Regions from separate parts of the Streptomyces sp. NPDC012935 genome, predicted to be linked through region 2. Evidence: riboswitches for the same ligand, from Rfam matches in the RefSeq annotation. Region 2 holds a riboswitch; each other region holds the start of a gene.
The links. Region 2 has a riboswitch for cobalamin ahead of metE (5-methyltetrahydropteroyltriglutamate--homocysteine S-methyltransferase). Riboswitches for the same ligand answer to the same signal wherever they lie in the genome.
Positions count from the first base shown of each region.

Region 1: linked by a shared signal. The riboswitch ahead of ACFY5C_RS04485 (ABC transporter substrate-binding protein) and the one ahead of metE (5-methyltetrahydropteroyltriglutamate--homocysteine S-methyltransferase) in region 2 are both predicted to bind cobalamin.
Region 3: linked by a shared signal. The riboswitch ahead of ACFY5C_RS04215 (energy-coupling factor ABC transporter permease) and the one ahead of metE (5-methyltetrahydropteroyltriglutamate--homocysteine S-methyltransferase) in region 2 are both predicted to bind cobalamin.
Region 4: linked by a shared signal. The riboswitch ahead of ACFY5C_RS30990 (ribonucleoside-diphosphate reductase subunit alpha) and the one ahead of metE (5-methyltetrahydropteroyltriglutamate--homocysteine S-methyltransferase) in region 2 are both predicted to bind cobalamin.

Region 1 covers NZ_JBIBBC010000001.1:1,022,989-1,026,352, reverse strand. Annotated here, with positions in the region: gene ACFY5C_RS04490 (methylmalonyl-CoA mutase family protein) at 1-1,293, opposite strand, end outside; cobalamin riboswitch at 1,436-1,617, shown strand; gene ACFY5C_RS04485 (ABC transporter substrate-binding protein) at 1,676-2,737, shown strand; gene ACFY5C_RS04480 (FecCD family ABC transporter permease) at 2,734-3,364, shown strand, end outside.
Region 2 covers NZ_JBIBBC010000017.1:55,150-58,513, reverse strand. Annotated here, with positions in the region: gene aceB (malate synthase A) at 1-186, shown strand, start outside; gene ACFY5C_RS32140 (3-hydroxybutyryl-CoA dehydrogenase) at 183-1,052, shown strand; cobalamin riboswitch at 1,418-1,613, shown strand; gene metE (5-methyltetrahydropteroyltriglutamate--homocysteine S-methyltransferase) at 1,792-3,364, shown strand, end outside.
Region 3 covers NZ_JBIBBC010000001.1:964,074-967,437, reverse strand. Annotated here, with positions in the region: gene ACFY5C_RS04230 (ATP-binding cassette domain-containing protein) at 1-46, opposite strand, end outside; gene cbiQ (cobalt ECF transporter T component CbiQ) at 43-792, opposite strand; gene ACFY5C_RS04220 (energy-coupling factor ABC transporter substrate-binding protein) at 799-1,179, opposite strand; gene ACFY5C_RS04215 (energy-coupling factor ABC transporter permease) at 1,176-1,877, opposite strand; cobalamin riboswitch at 1,907-2,093, opposite strand; gene ACFY5C_RS04210 (Pls/PosA family non-ribosomal peptide synthetase) at 2,281-3,364, shown strand, end outside.
Region 4 covers NZ_JBIBBC010000015.1:208,518-211,881, forward strand. Annotated here, with positions in the region: gene ACFY5C_RS30980 (ATP-binding protein) at 1-844, opposite strand, end outside; partial or broken gene ACFY5C_RS30985 (hypothetical protein) at 1,000-1,311, shown strand; cobalamin riboswitch at 1,330-1,504, shown strand; gene ACFY5C_RS30990 (ribonucleoside-diphosphate reductase subunit alpha) at 1,628-3,364, shown strand, end outside.

The sequences.
Region 1 (3,364 bases), on a different contig from region 2:
GGCGAGCTTGCCGGTACGCGCCTGCCACGTCTCGGCCAGGTCCTGGCCCAGCTGCCCGGAGCGCAACGCGGCCGCCTGGCCGCCCGCCTGCTCGATCCGCTGGAAGAACGCCCAGCCCGCCCGGGCCAGTTCGTCGGTGAGGGTCTCCACGTACCAGGAGCCGCCCGCCGGGTCGATCACCCGGGCGAGGTGCGACTCCTCGATGAGGATGGTCGAGGTGTTGCGGGCGATGCGGCGCGCGAACGCGTCCGGCAGGCCGAGCGCGTGGTCGAAGGGCAGCACGGTCACCGCGTCGGCGCCGCCGACCCCGGCGGCCAGCGTGGCGACCGTCGTGCGCAGCATGTTCACCCAGGGGTCCCGGCGCGTCATCATCACCGGCGAGGTGACGGCATGCTGCACCTGCGCGCTGGGCGCCCCGCAGACCTCGGTCACCCGCGCCCACAGCCGACGCGCGGCCCGCAGCTTGGCGATCGTCAGGAACTGGTCGGCGGTGGCCGCGTAGCGGAACTCCAGCTGGGCGCATGCCGCTTCCGCCGTCAGCCCCGCCTCGGTGAGCTCACGCAGATACGCGACGCCGGTCGCAAGCGAGGAGCCCAGCTCCTGCGCGGCCGAGCCGCCGGCCTCGTGGTACGGCAGCGCGTCCACGGTCAGCGCCCGTAGCCCCGGGTACTCCCCGGCGCACAGCCGCGCCAGCGAGGCGACCGGCGCGAACTGCGAGGACGTGCCCGTACGGGCTTCATGGCCGAGCGGATCGGCGCCGAGATTGCCGCGCGCGGCCTCCTTGGCGACGCCCCGCTCCTCGTACTGCCGCAGCAGCTCCCGCGCGGCGGGCTCCACGTCGGCTCCGGCGTCGAGGACGACAGGGGCCAGGTCGAGGTAGACGCCCTCCAGAGCCCGGCCGAGCGACGACACCGGGAGGCCGCCCTCGCCGAGGACCAGCCAGAGCGAGGTGACGCCGTTCTCCAGATCCGCGAGCACCAGGCCGTCCGTGAGGGCCGTGTGCCGCTGCCGCAGGTCCCAGCCGCCGGCCGTGTTGCCCTCGGCGCGACCGCCACGGACGAACGGGGCGAATCCGGGCAGACCGGGATCGGGTGCGGCTTCGCGCGAGGTGTACAGGGGGCGGGTGCGCAGCCCGTCCTCCAACGCAGTGGACAGGGCGTCTTCCGCCGCCGGGCCCGAGACGTCCTTGCCCGACTTGCGCAGCACGCCTTCCACCAGGCGTTGCCATTGCTCATGGGTTGCGTCAGGGAACTCGGCGGCCAGCGAGAGCCCGTCGTCAGGCAGGACCGTCATGCTCGGATGCTAGGTCAGATCATCAAAGGAGCAGCAGAGGGCACGGCTGTGACCTTGCCCTCTTCCAAGTTGTGACGTGGGTCTCCGCGCCCTGCCGGGCCCCCGGGATGCCCGCTCGAACGCCCCCGCCGCAAGCTGGGCTTGATAGCCTCCGAGGGCCAGTCGAGCCACACCCGAGGCCAGGGAATCCGGTGCGAATCCGGAACTGACGCGCAGCGGTGAGGGGGACCGGCGGGGCACAGACGCACGCCACTGGGAGACCGGGAAGGCGCCCCGTCGGGACGAACCCGAGTCCGAAGACCTGCTGGCACTCCACGCCCGCGCGTGGAGGACGTCCGTAGGCCAGGCTCCGCGTACGAGCCCCGACAACCGAGGCACGCCTGTGTACCGTTTTGCCCTCCGTCCCGCCGCCCTGCTGCTGGCGCCCGCCCTCCTGCTCACCGCGTGCGGCGGCTCGGGAAGCGGCAGTACCGACGACACCGGGAAGTCCGCCGCCGCGGGCTACCCGCTCACCCTCGACAACTGCGGCCACCAGGTCACCCTGAAGTCGCCCCCGAAGCGGGCCGTCTCCCTCAACCAGGGCACCACGGAGATCCTGCTCTCCCTCGGCCTCGCCGACCGGGTGGCCGGCACGGCGACCTGGACCGACCCGGTCATGAAGGGACTGCAGAAGGCGAACGCCTCCGTGCCGCGGCTCGCGGACAACGCGCCCTCCTTCGAGAAGGTCCTGGACGCCGAGCCCGACTTCGTGACCTCCTCCTTCGTCTCCACCCTCGGCAAGGGCGGTGTCGCCACCCGCGAGCAGTTCGAGAAGCTGGGCGTGCCCACCTACGTCTCGCCCTCCGACTGCTCGGCGGGCAAGGACAACGGCAGCGGCGGCGACGGCTCGCGTTCCACCCCGCTCACCCTCGACACCGTGTACGGCGAGATACGCGATCTGGCCCGTGCGTTCGGCGCCGCCGAGCGCGGCGAGAAGCTGGTCGCCGAGCTGAAGGAGCGGGTGCACAAGTCCACCGCAGGGCCCGCCGCCTCCGATGTCACCCTGATGTACTGGTTCGCCAACTCCCAGTCGCCCTACCTCGCCGGCTGCTGCGGCGCGCCGGGTGCCATCACCCGCGCCGTCGGCGCCCGGAACGTCTTCTCCGACACCCACGACGAGTGGCCCCAGATCGGCTGGGAGACCGTCGCCGACCGAGACCCCGACGTCATCGTGATCGGCGACCTCACACGCAAGCAGCAGACCGCGGAGAGCGCCGAGGCCAAGATCCGCTTCCTGGAGACCGACCCCGCCACCCGCAACCTGACCGCCGTGAAGAAGAAGCGGTACGTCCTGCTCAGCGGTCAGGCGATGAACCCGTCCATCCGCACGGTCGAAGGGATCGAGAAGGTCGCCGCGGGCCTGCGCGACTTCGGGCTCGCCGGGCCCGCGGGACTCGCCAAGTGAGCGTCCGTACGCCGCTGCTGACCCTCGGCGGCCTGGCGGCGCTGCTCGCGTCGGTCGCCGTCGCCGTGACGATCGGGCCGGCCGACATCTCCACGGCGGACGTGTGGGCGTCCGTGGCCGCCCATCTGGGCCTCGGCGAGGGCACGTTGGCGCCGCTGCGCGACGGCATCGTCTGGAACCTGCGCATGCCGCGCACGCTGCTCGCCGCGGTGTGCGGGGCCGGACTCGCCGTGTGCGGGGCGGTCATGCAGTCGCTGTTGCGCAATCCGCTGGCCGATCCGTTCGTCCTCGGGGTGTCCTCCGGCGCGTCCACGGGAGCGGTCGCAGTGGTCGTGCTCGGGGTCGGCGGGGGAGTGGTGTCGCTGTCGGCGGGAGCCTTCCTCGGCGCGCTGGCCTCCTTCGCCATGGTGCTGCTGCTCAGTCACGTCCTCGGCGGCAGCACGGACCGGGTCGTGCTGTCCGGGGTCGCGGCCATGCAGCTGTTCTCCGCGCTGACCTCGTTCATCGTGCTGACCTCCGCCGACGCCGACACCACCCGTGCCGTGCTGTTCTGGCTGCTGGGCTCGCTCACCGGCGCCGACTGGGGACAGGTGCTGCTGTGCACCGCCGTACTGGCCGTCGTCCTCG
Region 2 (3,364 bases):
CGGGAGACGGTGCTGCGGCTGCTCGACGACGAGGTCGTCGCGCTCGGCCGCGAGTACCCGTGGGCGCCCGTCGACGAGATCCGCGCCCTGTTCGAACGGACCGCCCTGGCGGGCGAGTTGCCGCTGTTCTTCACCCCGGACGCGTACACGCGGCACCTCGTGAAGCGGACGGAGGCCGGGGCGTGAGCGGGGGCATCCAGCGCGTCGGCGTGGTCGGCGGCGGGCAGATGGGGGCCGGGATCGCCGAGGTGTGCGCACGGGCCGGCCTCGACACCGTGGTCTGCGAAGTGGACGAGGTCGCGGCCCGCGCCGCACGGGACCGGATGGCGGCGTCACTCGACCGCGCGGTGCGCCGCGGCAGGCTGGAGGAGGCCGCAGCGCGAGACGCGCTCGACCGCACGGCCTTCAGCGGCAGCCTGGACGATCTCGCCGACCGGCAGCTCGTCGTCGAGGCCGTCATCGAGAACCCGGCCGCCAAGACCGAGGTCTTCGCCGCGCTCGACAAGATCGTCGAGGATCCGGAGGCGGTGCTGGCGACCAACACCTCCTCACTCCCCGTCATGCGGCTGGGCATGGCGACCGGCCGGGCGGACCGGGTGGTGGGCCTGCACTTCTTCAACCCGGTGCCGGTGCTGCCGCTGGTGGAGATCGTGACCTCGCTGCACACGGCGCCTCAGACGCTTGCCGCAGTACGGGAATTCGCCACCAGGACGCTGGGCAGGACGGTGATCCACTCCCAGGACCGGGCCGGCTTCGTCGTCAACGCCCTGCTCATCCCGTACCTGCTGTCGGCGGTCCGGATGGCCGAGTCCGGCTTCGCCACAGCCGCCGACATCGACACGGGCATGGAGCTGGGCTGCGCCCACCCCATGGGCCCGCTCAGGCTCGCGGACCTGATCGGCCTCGACACCGTCGCCTCGATCGCCGGGTCGCTCTACGACGAGTTCAGGGAGCCCCTCTACGCCCCTCCCCCGCTGCTCCAGCGGATGGTGGAGGCGGGATTGCTCGGCCGCAAGACCGGCCGCGGGTTCCACATCTACGACCAGGACTGAGGGCCTGGTACGACGCGGGCTGAGGGGTCCGCGTCGCCGCCGGGAGTGAGGGTTCCCGCGCGGCTGACACAGGGGAAGGGCGGGAGGCGCTGTCAGGCGCTTCCCGCTCTGTGGCGCTCCCGCCCTCGCAACGCGCCGGGCACTCAGAGCCTGCCGAGTGGCCCGTCCTGGTCGCGGCGACCGCCTGCGGCTCCCCGGGGAAGGTCATCTCGGGTGCGCCCGTGCGCGGATGGAGGGCGACCTCGGCTCCACTCCGTACACCTCGGCCAGCAGCCGGGGCGTCGTCGCGGGTGTCCCATTTCACCATCCGGATGACGGATGCCGCGCTGCCCTGCGAGGTGCCACCCCGTAGGCTGGCCGGTGCAGCTGGTTCGCCCCGCCCGCCAGGTGGGATGCGTCGCAAGAGGGAACCCGGTGAGAATCCGGGACTGCCCCGCAGCGGTGAGTGGGAACGACCGCCGTCATCCGCACTGGGCCCGACGAAGAGGGCCTGGGAAGCGACGGCCAGTAGGTGTCCTCCGGTCAGGAGGACGTGCCCGCGAGTCCGAAGACCTGCCAACTGCCCGCGCGCGGACGACCCGTGCGCGGACATCCCGGTGACCTCGAGGGCGGGTCGGCGTACATACCAGGCGGACGACCGTGCCCAGCCGCGCACGCTCCGACCGTCCGGTTCGTCACCCCTTCGCGCTCTCGTCCCGTCGCCGGGATCTCAGGGATTCATCTCGCGAAGGAGATCTCCGTGACCACGAAGTCCGCAGCCGCGGCAGCACGGGCCACCGTGTACGGCTACCCCCGCCAGGGCGCGAACCGGGAACTGAAGAAGGCGGTCGAGGGCTACTGGAAGGGCCGTGTCACCGCTGGCGCCCTGCGCACCACGGCCGCCGACGTGCGCGCCGCCAACTGGCGGCAGCTGGCCGACGCCGGCATCCACGAGGTGCCCACCGGTGATTTCTCGTACTACGACCACGTCCTGGACACCACCGTCATGGTCGGCGCGATCCCCGAGCGCCACCGGCACTCCGTCACGGCCGGCACCCTCGACGGCTACTTCGCCATGGCGCGCGGCACGCAGGACGTGGCGCCGCTGGAGATGACGAAGTGGTTCGACACGAACTACCACTACCTGGTGCCGGAGCTGGGCCCTGACACCGTCTTCACGGCCGACTCGACCAAGCAGGTCGCCGAGCTGAAGGAGGCCCTCGCGCTCGGTCTCACCGCCCGCCCAGTCCTGGTCGGCCCGGTCACGTATCTGCTGCTCGCCAAGCCCGCCCCCGGGGTCGCCGCGGACTTCGAGCCGCTCACGCTCCTGGACCGCCTGCTGCCGGTGTACGCCGAGGTCCTCGCCGACCTGCGCGCGGCCGGCGCCGAGTGGGTGCAGCTGGACGAGCCCGCCCTTGTCCAGGACCGCACCCCGGCCGAGCTGAATGCCGCCGAGCGGGCCTACCGCGACCTCGGTGCCCTCACCGACCGCCCGAAGCTGCTGGTCGCCTCGTACTTCGACCGGGTCGGCGACGCCCTGCCGGTATTGGCGAAGGCCCCGGTCGAAGGGCTGGCGCTGGACTTCACCGGGTCCGCCGCAGCGAACCTGGACGCACTCGCCGCGGTCGGCGGGCTGCCCGGCAAGCGGTTGGTCGCCGGTGTGGTCAACGGCCGCAACATCTGGGTCAACGACCTGGAGAAGTCCCTGTCCACCCTGGGCACCCTGCTCGGGCTGGCCGACCGGGTCGACGTGGCCGCCTCCTGCTCCCTGCTCCATGTGCCCCTGGACACGGGCCTGGAGCGGGACATCGAGCCGCAGGTCCTGCGCTGGCTGGCATTCGCGAAACAGAAGACCGCCGAGATCGTCACGCTCGCCAAGGGCCTCGCCCAGGGCACGCACGCCGTCGCCGCCGAACTCGCCGCCAACCGGGCCGACCTGGCGTCCCGCGCCGGCTCGCCGATCACCCGTGACCCGGCCGTCCGCGCCCGCGCCGCCGCCGTCACCGAGGCCGACGCCCGCCGCTCCCAGCCGTACTCCGAACGCGCCGCCGCCCAGCGCGCCCACCTCGGCATGCCCCTGCTGCCGACGACCACCATCGGCTCCTTCCCGCAGACCGGCGAACTGCGCGCCGCACGCGCCGACCTGCGCGGCGGGCGCATCGGCGCCGCAGGGTACGAGGAGCGCATCAAGGCCGAGATCCAGGAGGTCATCTCCTTCCAGGAGAAGACCGGGATCGACGTCCTGGTGCACGGCGAGGCCGAACGCAACGACATGGTCCAGTACTTCGCCGAGCAGCTCACCGGCTACCTCGCCACCCAGCACGGCTGGGTGC
Region 3 (3,364 bases), on a different contig from region 2:
CGTAGGACGCGCCCCGCAGGGCGACCAGGGCGGTGGGCTCGCTCATGGCAGGGCCTTCTCCAGTACGAGGGTGAGGGTGGCCAGCGCTGCGAGGAGGGCGCAACTCGCGGCCGTGAAGCGGACGGACACGCGGGCCTCGGGCACCAGGACACGCAGGGTGCCGTCGTAGCCGCGCCCGGCGAGCCCGGCCTGGAGCCGGGTGGCCCGGTCGAAGGCCCGCACGAAGGCGGTCGCGCCGAGCCCGGCCAGGGAACGCCACTCCGCGGCCCGGCTCATGTGCCCCAGCCGGGCGGCCTGGGCTTCCCGGATACGGCGCACCGAGTCCAGGAGCAGGAAGCTCATGCGGTACGTCACCAGGGCGACGTCCACGACAGGCGCGGGCACCCCCGCCTTCACCAGGCGGGGCAGCAGGTCGGACATGGGCGTGGTGAAGGCGAACAGCAGCACCCCGAGCGAGGCCGCCGAGGTGCGCAGCAGCAGTTCCCCCGCCAGCAGCGGCCCGTCGTGGGCGAGGGACACGAAGCCCTGCGGCCCGCCCACCTGGACGAGCAGGGTGACCGCGCCGGTCACGCAGAAGCCCAGCGGCACGCGATAGGCACGCCACAGCCGCCGGCCCGGCACGCCCGCGGGTCCCAGCAGCACCACGAGGGACGTCAGGAGCACCAGGGCCGCGCCCGGCCAGGGCGGCAGCGAGATCGCGAGCACGGTGAGACCGAGCCCGAGGACGGCCTTGTCCACCGGGTGGCGGCGGCGCCAGCGACTGCTGTGCGCCGCCGCGTCGATCGGCAGCACGAGTGATCAGGCCCTTTCGGCCGTGGACTCCTCGGCGGCCGCGGTGCCGCAGGCCGCGCCCCCGGTGTCCCGTGCCCGCTCCAGCGCCCGCTGCTCGCCCTGGCGCCTGCCCCGGTGCACGCCGAAGTAGTAGGCGAGGACGCCGGCGCCGAGGGCGGCCTGGAGGGCGAACAGCGCCGACTCGATCTCACCGGACGGCGGCTCGTACAGCGGTGAGAACCAGGGTTCGTAGTCCGGCTTGATCTCGGTGATCGCGGTCTCCGCCTCGGCGTCGGCGCCCGTGAAGGGCTCCTCCTTGTGATCGCCGAGGCCGAAAGCGAGCGGCAGGACCGCGAGCGCGGCCACGACGAGCAGCAGCAGGACGTTGATCTTCGTGTTCTTGCTCATCGGGCCACCGCCTCGGTCTCGGTCCGGGACTGCCTCTTGGTGAGGAGCACGCCCAGCCGGGTCAGCTCGCCCTTGCTGGACTGCACCAGCAGCCGCATCACGAGCACCGTGAGCAGTCCCTCGCTCACCGCGAGGGGGATCTGGGTGACGGCGAAGATGGAGCCGAACTTGCCGAGCGCGCCCAGGAATCCGCTGCTCGGGTCGGGGAACGCCAGCGCCAGCTGGACGCTGGTGACGCAGTAGGTGGAGAGGTCGGCGACGAACGCCCCGAAGAACACCGCCACCATCAGCGGCACGTCGTAGCGGCGCAGCAGTTTGTAGATCGCGTATCCGGCCCAGGGGCCGACGATCGCCATGGAGAAGACGTTGGCACCGAGCGTGGTCAGGCCGCCGTGCGCGAGCAGCAGCGCCTGGAAGAGCAGCGTGATGGTGCCCAGGACCGCCATGATCGGCGGCCGGAACAGAATGGCGCCCAGCCCGGTGCCGGTGGGATGCGAGCAGCTGCCGGTGACCGAGGGCAGCTTCAGCGCGGACAGGACGAACGTGAAGGCTCCGGAGGCGCCGAGGAGCAGCGTGCTCTCGGGGTGCTCCCTGACCTCACGGGTGAGCGAACGGACTCCGTGGACGACGAACGGAGCGGACGCGACGCCCCAGGCGACCGCGTGCGCCGGCGGGAGGAAACCCTCGGCTATGTGCATGGCTCAGCAGACCCTCTCCAGCACCTCGTGGATGGTTGACGCGCCTTGGCCGGTCTCCTGGCTGACGGGTACCACCGCCCGTGCTCCGCCTTCCCGGGTCCCGAAGGACCCAGTGGCTGCCCGTGAGGGCCGGAGCCGGACTTCCCGATTCACAGTGGCGAGGGCCGCACCGGCATCACACCGGATTTCCCGTTCACCAAGGCGTGGTGACAGTAGTGCCCGCACAGGGTGGCTGACAAGCGCGCCTCGGGGGCGTGAAAGGGGCGTTCGCGCGCCCCACGGCCGAGTTGGGCGGGCCGCCGACTCCGCAACAACATGTACACCCTGGGTAATCGAATGCGGATCAGTCATAAGAAGTTTTGAATATGGCGATCTGTCCGCGTTGCGGCGCCGAATCAAGTGCATGGAGGAATCCACGGCCCTGCTGGACGGGTGCGATGAACCGGCCGCCATCGAGAGGACCCTCGCCGCGGTGCTGGCCGAGGTCGTGCGGAGCGAGCAGGTGCCGGTCGACGGTCACTTCTTCGACGACCTGGGCGCCGACTCGCTGGTGATGGCGCACTTCTGTGCACGAGTCAGGAAGCGTGCGGATCTGCCGTCGGTGTCGATGAGGGACGTCTATCGGCACCCGACGATCAGGAGCCTGGCGACGGCGCTCGCGGATGCCGAGCCGATGTCGCGGACGGAACCCGCGGCCGCGGCTCCCGCACGGGAGTCACCGGCCCCGGCTTCGGCGCCGGGCCGGTCCGCGGCGGGCATGCGGCAGTACGTTCTCTGCGGTGCGCTCCAGTTCCTCGCCTTCCTGGCGTACGCCTACCTCCTCGCCTTCGGCACCGCCCTGGGCTACGGGTGGATTTCCGCCGGATCGGGCGTGGTCGATGTGTATCTGCGCTCGGTCCTGTTCGGGGGTGCGGCCTTCTTGGCCCTCTGTGTCCTGCCCGTACTCGTGAAGTGGACCCTCGTAGGCCGGTGGAAGCCTCAGCACATCCCCGTCTGGAGCGTCAGGTACGTCCGCTTCTGGATCGTCAAGACGCTGGTGCGGGCGGATCCGATGGTGCTGTTCAGCGGTTCCCCGCTCTACCTGCTCTACCTCAGGGCGCTGGGCGCGAAGGTCGGACGGGGGGCCGTGGTCCTCTCCCGGAACGTGCCCGTGTGCACCGATCTGCTCTCCATCGGTGACGGTGCGGTCGTCCGCAAGGACTCGTTCTTCTCCTGCTATCGGGCGCACGCCGGGCTGATCCAGACCGGCCCGGTCACCCTCGGCAGGAACGTGCTGGTCAGCGAGGCCACGGTCCTCGACATCGACACAGCGCTCGGTGACGGGGCACAGCTCGGCCACGCCTCCTCGCTGCACCGTGGACAGGCGGTGCCCGACGGCGAGCACTGGCACGGGTCACCGGCGCAGCGGGCCGACGTGGACTACCAGGTGGTGGGGCAGGTCCGCTGCGGCGCGGTGCGCAGAGCGACCCACAGTGCTCTGCAGCTGC
Region 4 (3,364 bases), on a different contig from region 2:
GTTCGAGGCCGTCGCCGAGGAGAGCCTCCTCCAGTCCATCGGCGATGACGACGGGTTTGTCGTCGGCGAGCAGTTGCTGCCAGACCCGCTCGGTCTTGGTGCGCGCGAGGATGCCCCGGGGTGCCTCGTCTATGAAGCGCTGCTTGGCCATGCGTTCGAAGTTCAGGTCGGTGCCGCCGTTCGCGTCCCGCAGCCGGATCGGCACCGGTACGGCGTTCTGCTCCGCCAGCAGTTCGGTGAGCCGTACCAGGACGGCGGTCTTGCCCACGCCGACACCGCCGACCAGCAGATAGGGACGGCGCGTGTCGCGCTCGCGCAGCCGTTCGGCGATGACCTGGGCGATCTCCTCCCTGCCTACGATCTCGGTGGCGTCCGGGCCGGCGGTGAGCACCAGTCGGTGGGGATCGTCCCGTGCCTTTGCGAGATAGCGCCGCTTGGTCCACCGGTACCACCAGAACAGAAAGAGGGTGGCGGCGAGCGACGCGGCGAGCACCGGGCCGAGGAAGCGCAGGACGGTCTCGAATCCGTCATTGCCCTGCCGCCACTTCTCGAAGCTGGTCGTGTTGCTCGAGATCAGGATGTACAGGCCCTCCACCACCCACGCGAGCAAGGCGAGCGCGGCCACCGTCCAGATGGCCCGGGTGACGTTGGTGTAGGTGAACCACCGGCGCCACTTCCTGGGGCGGGTGGTGCCGCCGCGAGCCTCCAGGCGGATCGTCAGCCGGTGCCAATGGGCCACGAACCCCTGCCTGACCCAGGTGCCCGCCCGTCTCGGAGCCAGCGTCGCCATCGGCGCGTTGCGCGGTCGCTTCTTGCCGGGCGGGCGACGGACGACCCTCGTCATCGTTCGTCTCCTTCCGAGGAGGACTCTCGAAACGGAGCGACCGCGGAGCGCCGACACCTATCTCCATAGAAGCACTCCCGGAACTCCCCGCAACCCGGCGGCCCTCGGCGAAAACCCTGGGCCGTCCCCGGGACCGGTCCGGCAGACTCGGGCGTATGGACATCGCGATCCGGCCGACGGATCCCGGCGAGTTCGACGCGCCCGGCGAGTTCACCACCAGGAAATACTCCAAGCGCGCGGCCGCCGCCGAGGTGGTGGTCACGCGGACCGCCAACTGCTGGGCGGGGTGACCTTCGTCCCGTCCGGCGGCCCCCTGGCGAGGCAGCCCGCACGTGCGCGCCCGTAGCGACCGCGCTCGCGCCCGCGCCCGCGCCACGGAGGGCTGCGTACGCATCGTCCTGTCGACCCAGCGAGCCATGCACGCCCGGATCTACATCACTCTCCTCACCTACGAGTTGACGCTCTGAAACCAGCGCGACACAACATCTGGGGGTGGCGTGGCGGGTGAGCACAAGATGTATGCTCATGCTCGCTGTCGCCGCAGGGGAATCCGGTGCGAATCCGGAACTGTCCCGCAACGGTGTACTTGTGCATGTCTGTTCCCAGGACCGGCATGCGCAGGAGTCAGTCCGAGGACCTGCCGACAGCGCGCCCGGCCACCCGGCCGGTGCGCCCGACGTCCGGGCCTCGCGGAATGGGCCGGTGGACGCGACGCCGTGTGCGCTCGTGTGCTGCCCCCTGCCCTCGCCGAGGCCCCCGTGCCGAGCGAGGGAGAGCCCCCACGTGACCATCGCGCCAGCAGATCCGGCCTCAGCCGTCCCGACCGTCCCTACGGACGAGGACGCCCCGGGAACCGCCTTGCTGCGGACCCTGACCGAGCTGACCGCCGACCTCCCCGACGCCGACCCCGGCCGGGTCGCCGCCGCCGCGCTGCGCGGCCGGTCCGCGTTCGCGGACGAGGCGGAGCTGCGCGAGCTGGCCACCGAAGCGGCGGCCGGCCTGATCTCCGAGGACCCCGCCTACTCGAGGCTCGCCGCCCGGCTGCTGACCCTCTCCATCGCCGCCGAGGCCGCCTCGCAGGGCGTCACGTCCTTCACCGGGTCGGTCGCGGTCGGGCACCGTGAGGGCCTCATCGCCGACCGGACCGCCGAGTTCGTGCGCCTGCACGCGGCCCGCCTCGACGCCCTGGTCGACATGGACGGCGACGACCGCTTCGGCTACTTCGGCCTGCGCACCCTGCACAGCCGGTACCTCCTGCGGCACCCCATCACCCGCAAGGTCGTCGAGACGCCCCAGCACTTCATGCTGCGCGTCGCCGCCGGTCTCGCCGAGGACGACACCGCCCGGTCGGTGGACGAAGTCGCCGCGCTCTACGGGCTCATGAGCCGCCTCGACTACCTCCCCTCCTCCCCCACCCTCTTCAACTCCGGCACCCGGCATCCCCAGATGTCGTCCTGCTACCTCCTCGACTCCCCCAAGGACGAGCTGGACTCCATCTACGACCGCTACCACCAGGTCGCCCGCCTCTCCAAGCACGCGGGCGGCATCGGTCTTTCGTACTCCCGTATCCGGTCCCGGGGTTCGCTGATCCGCGGCACCAACGGTCACTCCAACGGCATCGTGCCGTTCCTGAAGACCCTCGACGCCTCGGTCGCCGCGGTGAACCAGGGCGGCCGGCGCAAGGGTGCGGCCGCGGTGTACCTGGAGACCTGGCACTCCGACATCGAGGAGTTCCTGGAGCTGCGCGACAACACCGGTGAGGACGCCCGCCGTACGCACAACCTGAACCTCGCGCACTGGGTCCCGGACGAGTTCATGCGCCGGGTCAACGCCGACGAGCCGTGGTCGCTGTTCTCGCCGTCGGACGTGCCGGATCTCGTCGACCTGTGGGGCGACGAGTTCGACGAGGCGTACCGCAAGGCGGAGGCGGCGGGGCTCGCGAAGAAGACCATCCCCGCCCGTGATCTGTACGGCCGCATGATGCGCACCCTCGCGCAGACCGGCAACGGCTGGATGACCTTCAAGGACGCCGCCAACCGCACCGCCAACCAGACGGCCCTGCCGGGCCATGTCGTCCACTCCTCCAACCTCTGCACGGAGATCCTGGAGGTCACGGACGACGGGGAGACGGCGGTCTGCAACCTGGGGTCGGTCAACCTCGGCGCCTTCGTGAACACCATGACCGGCGACATCGACTGGGAGCGGCTCGACGCGACCGTCCGCACGGCCGTCACGTTCCTCGACCGGGTCGTCGACATCAACTTCTACCCGACCGAGCAGGCGGGCCGGTCGAACGCCAAGTGGCGGCCGGTCGGGCTCGGCGCGATGGGCCTGCAGGACGTCTTCTTCAAGCTGCGCCTGCCCTTCGACTCCGCCGAGGCGAAGGCCCTGTCCGCCCGGATCGCCGAGCGCATCATGCTCGCCGCCTACGAGGCCTCCGCCGACCTCGCCGAGCGCAACGGCCCGCTGCCGGCGTGGGAGAAGACCCGTACCGCCCGCGGTGTCCTGCACCCCGACCAC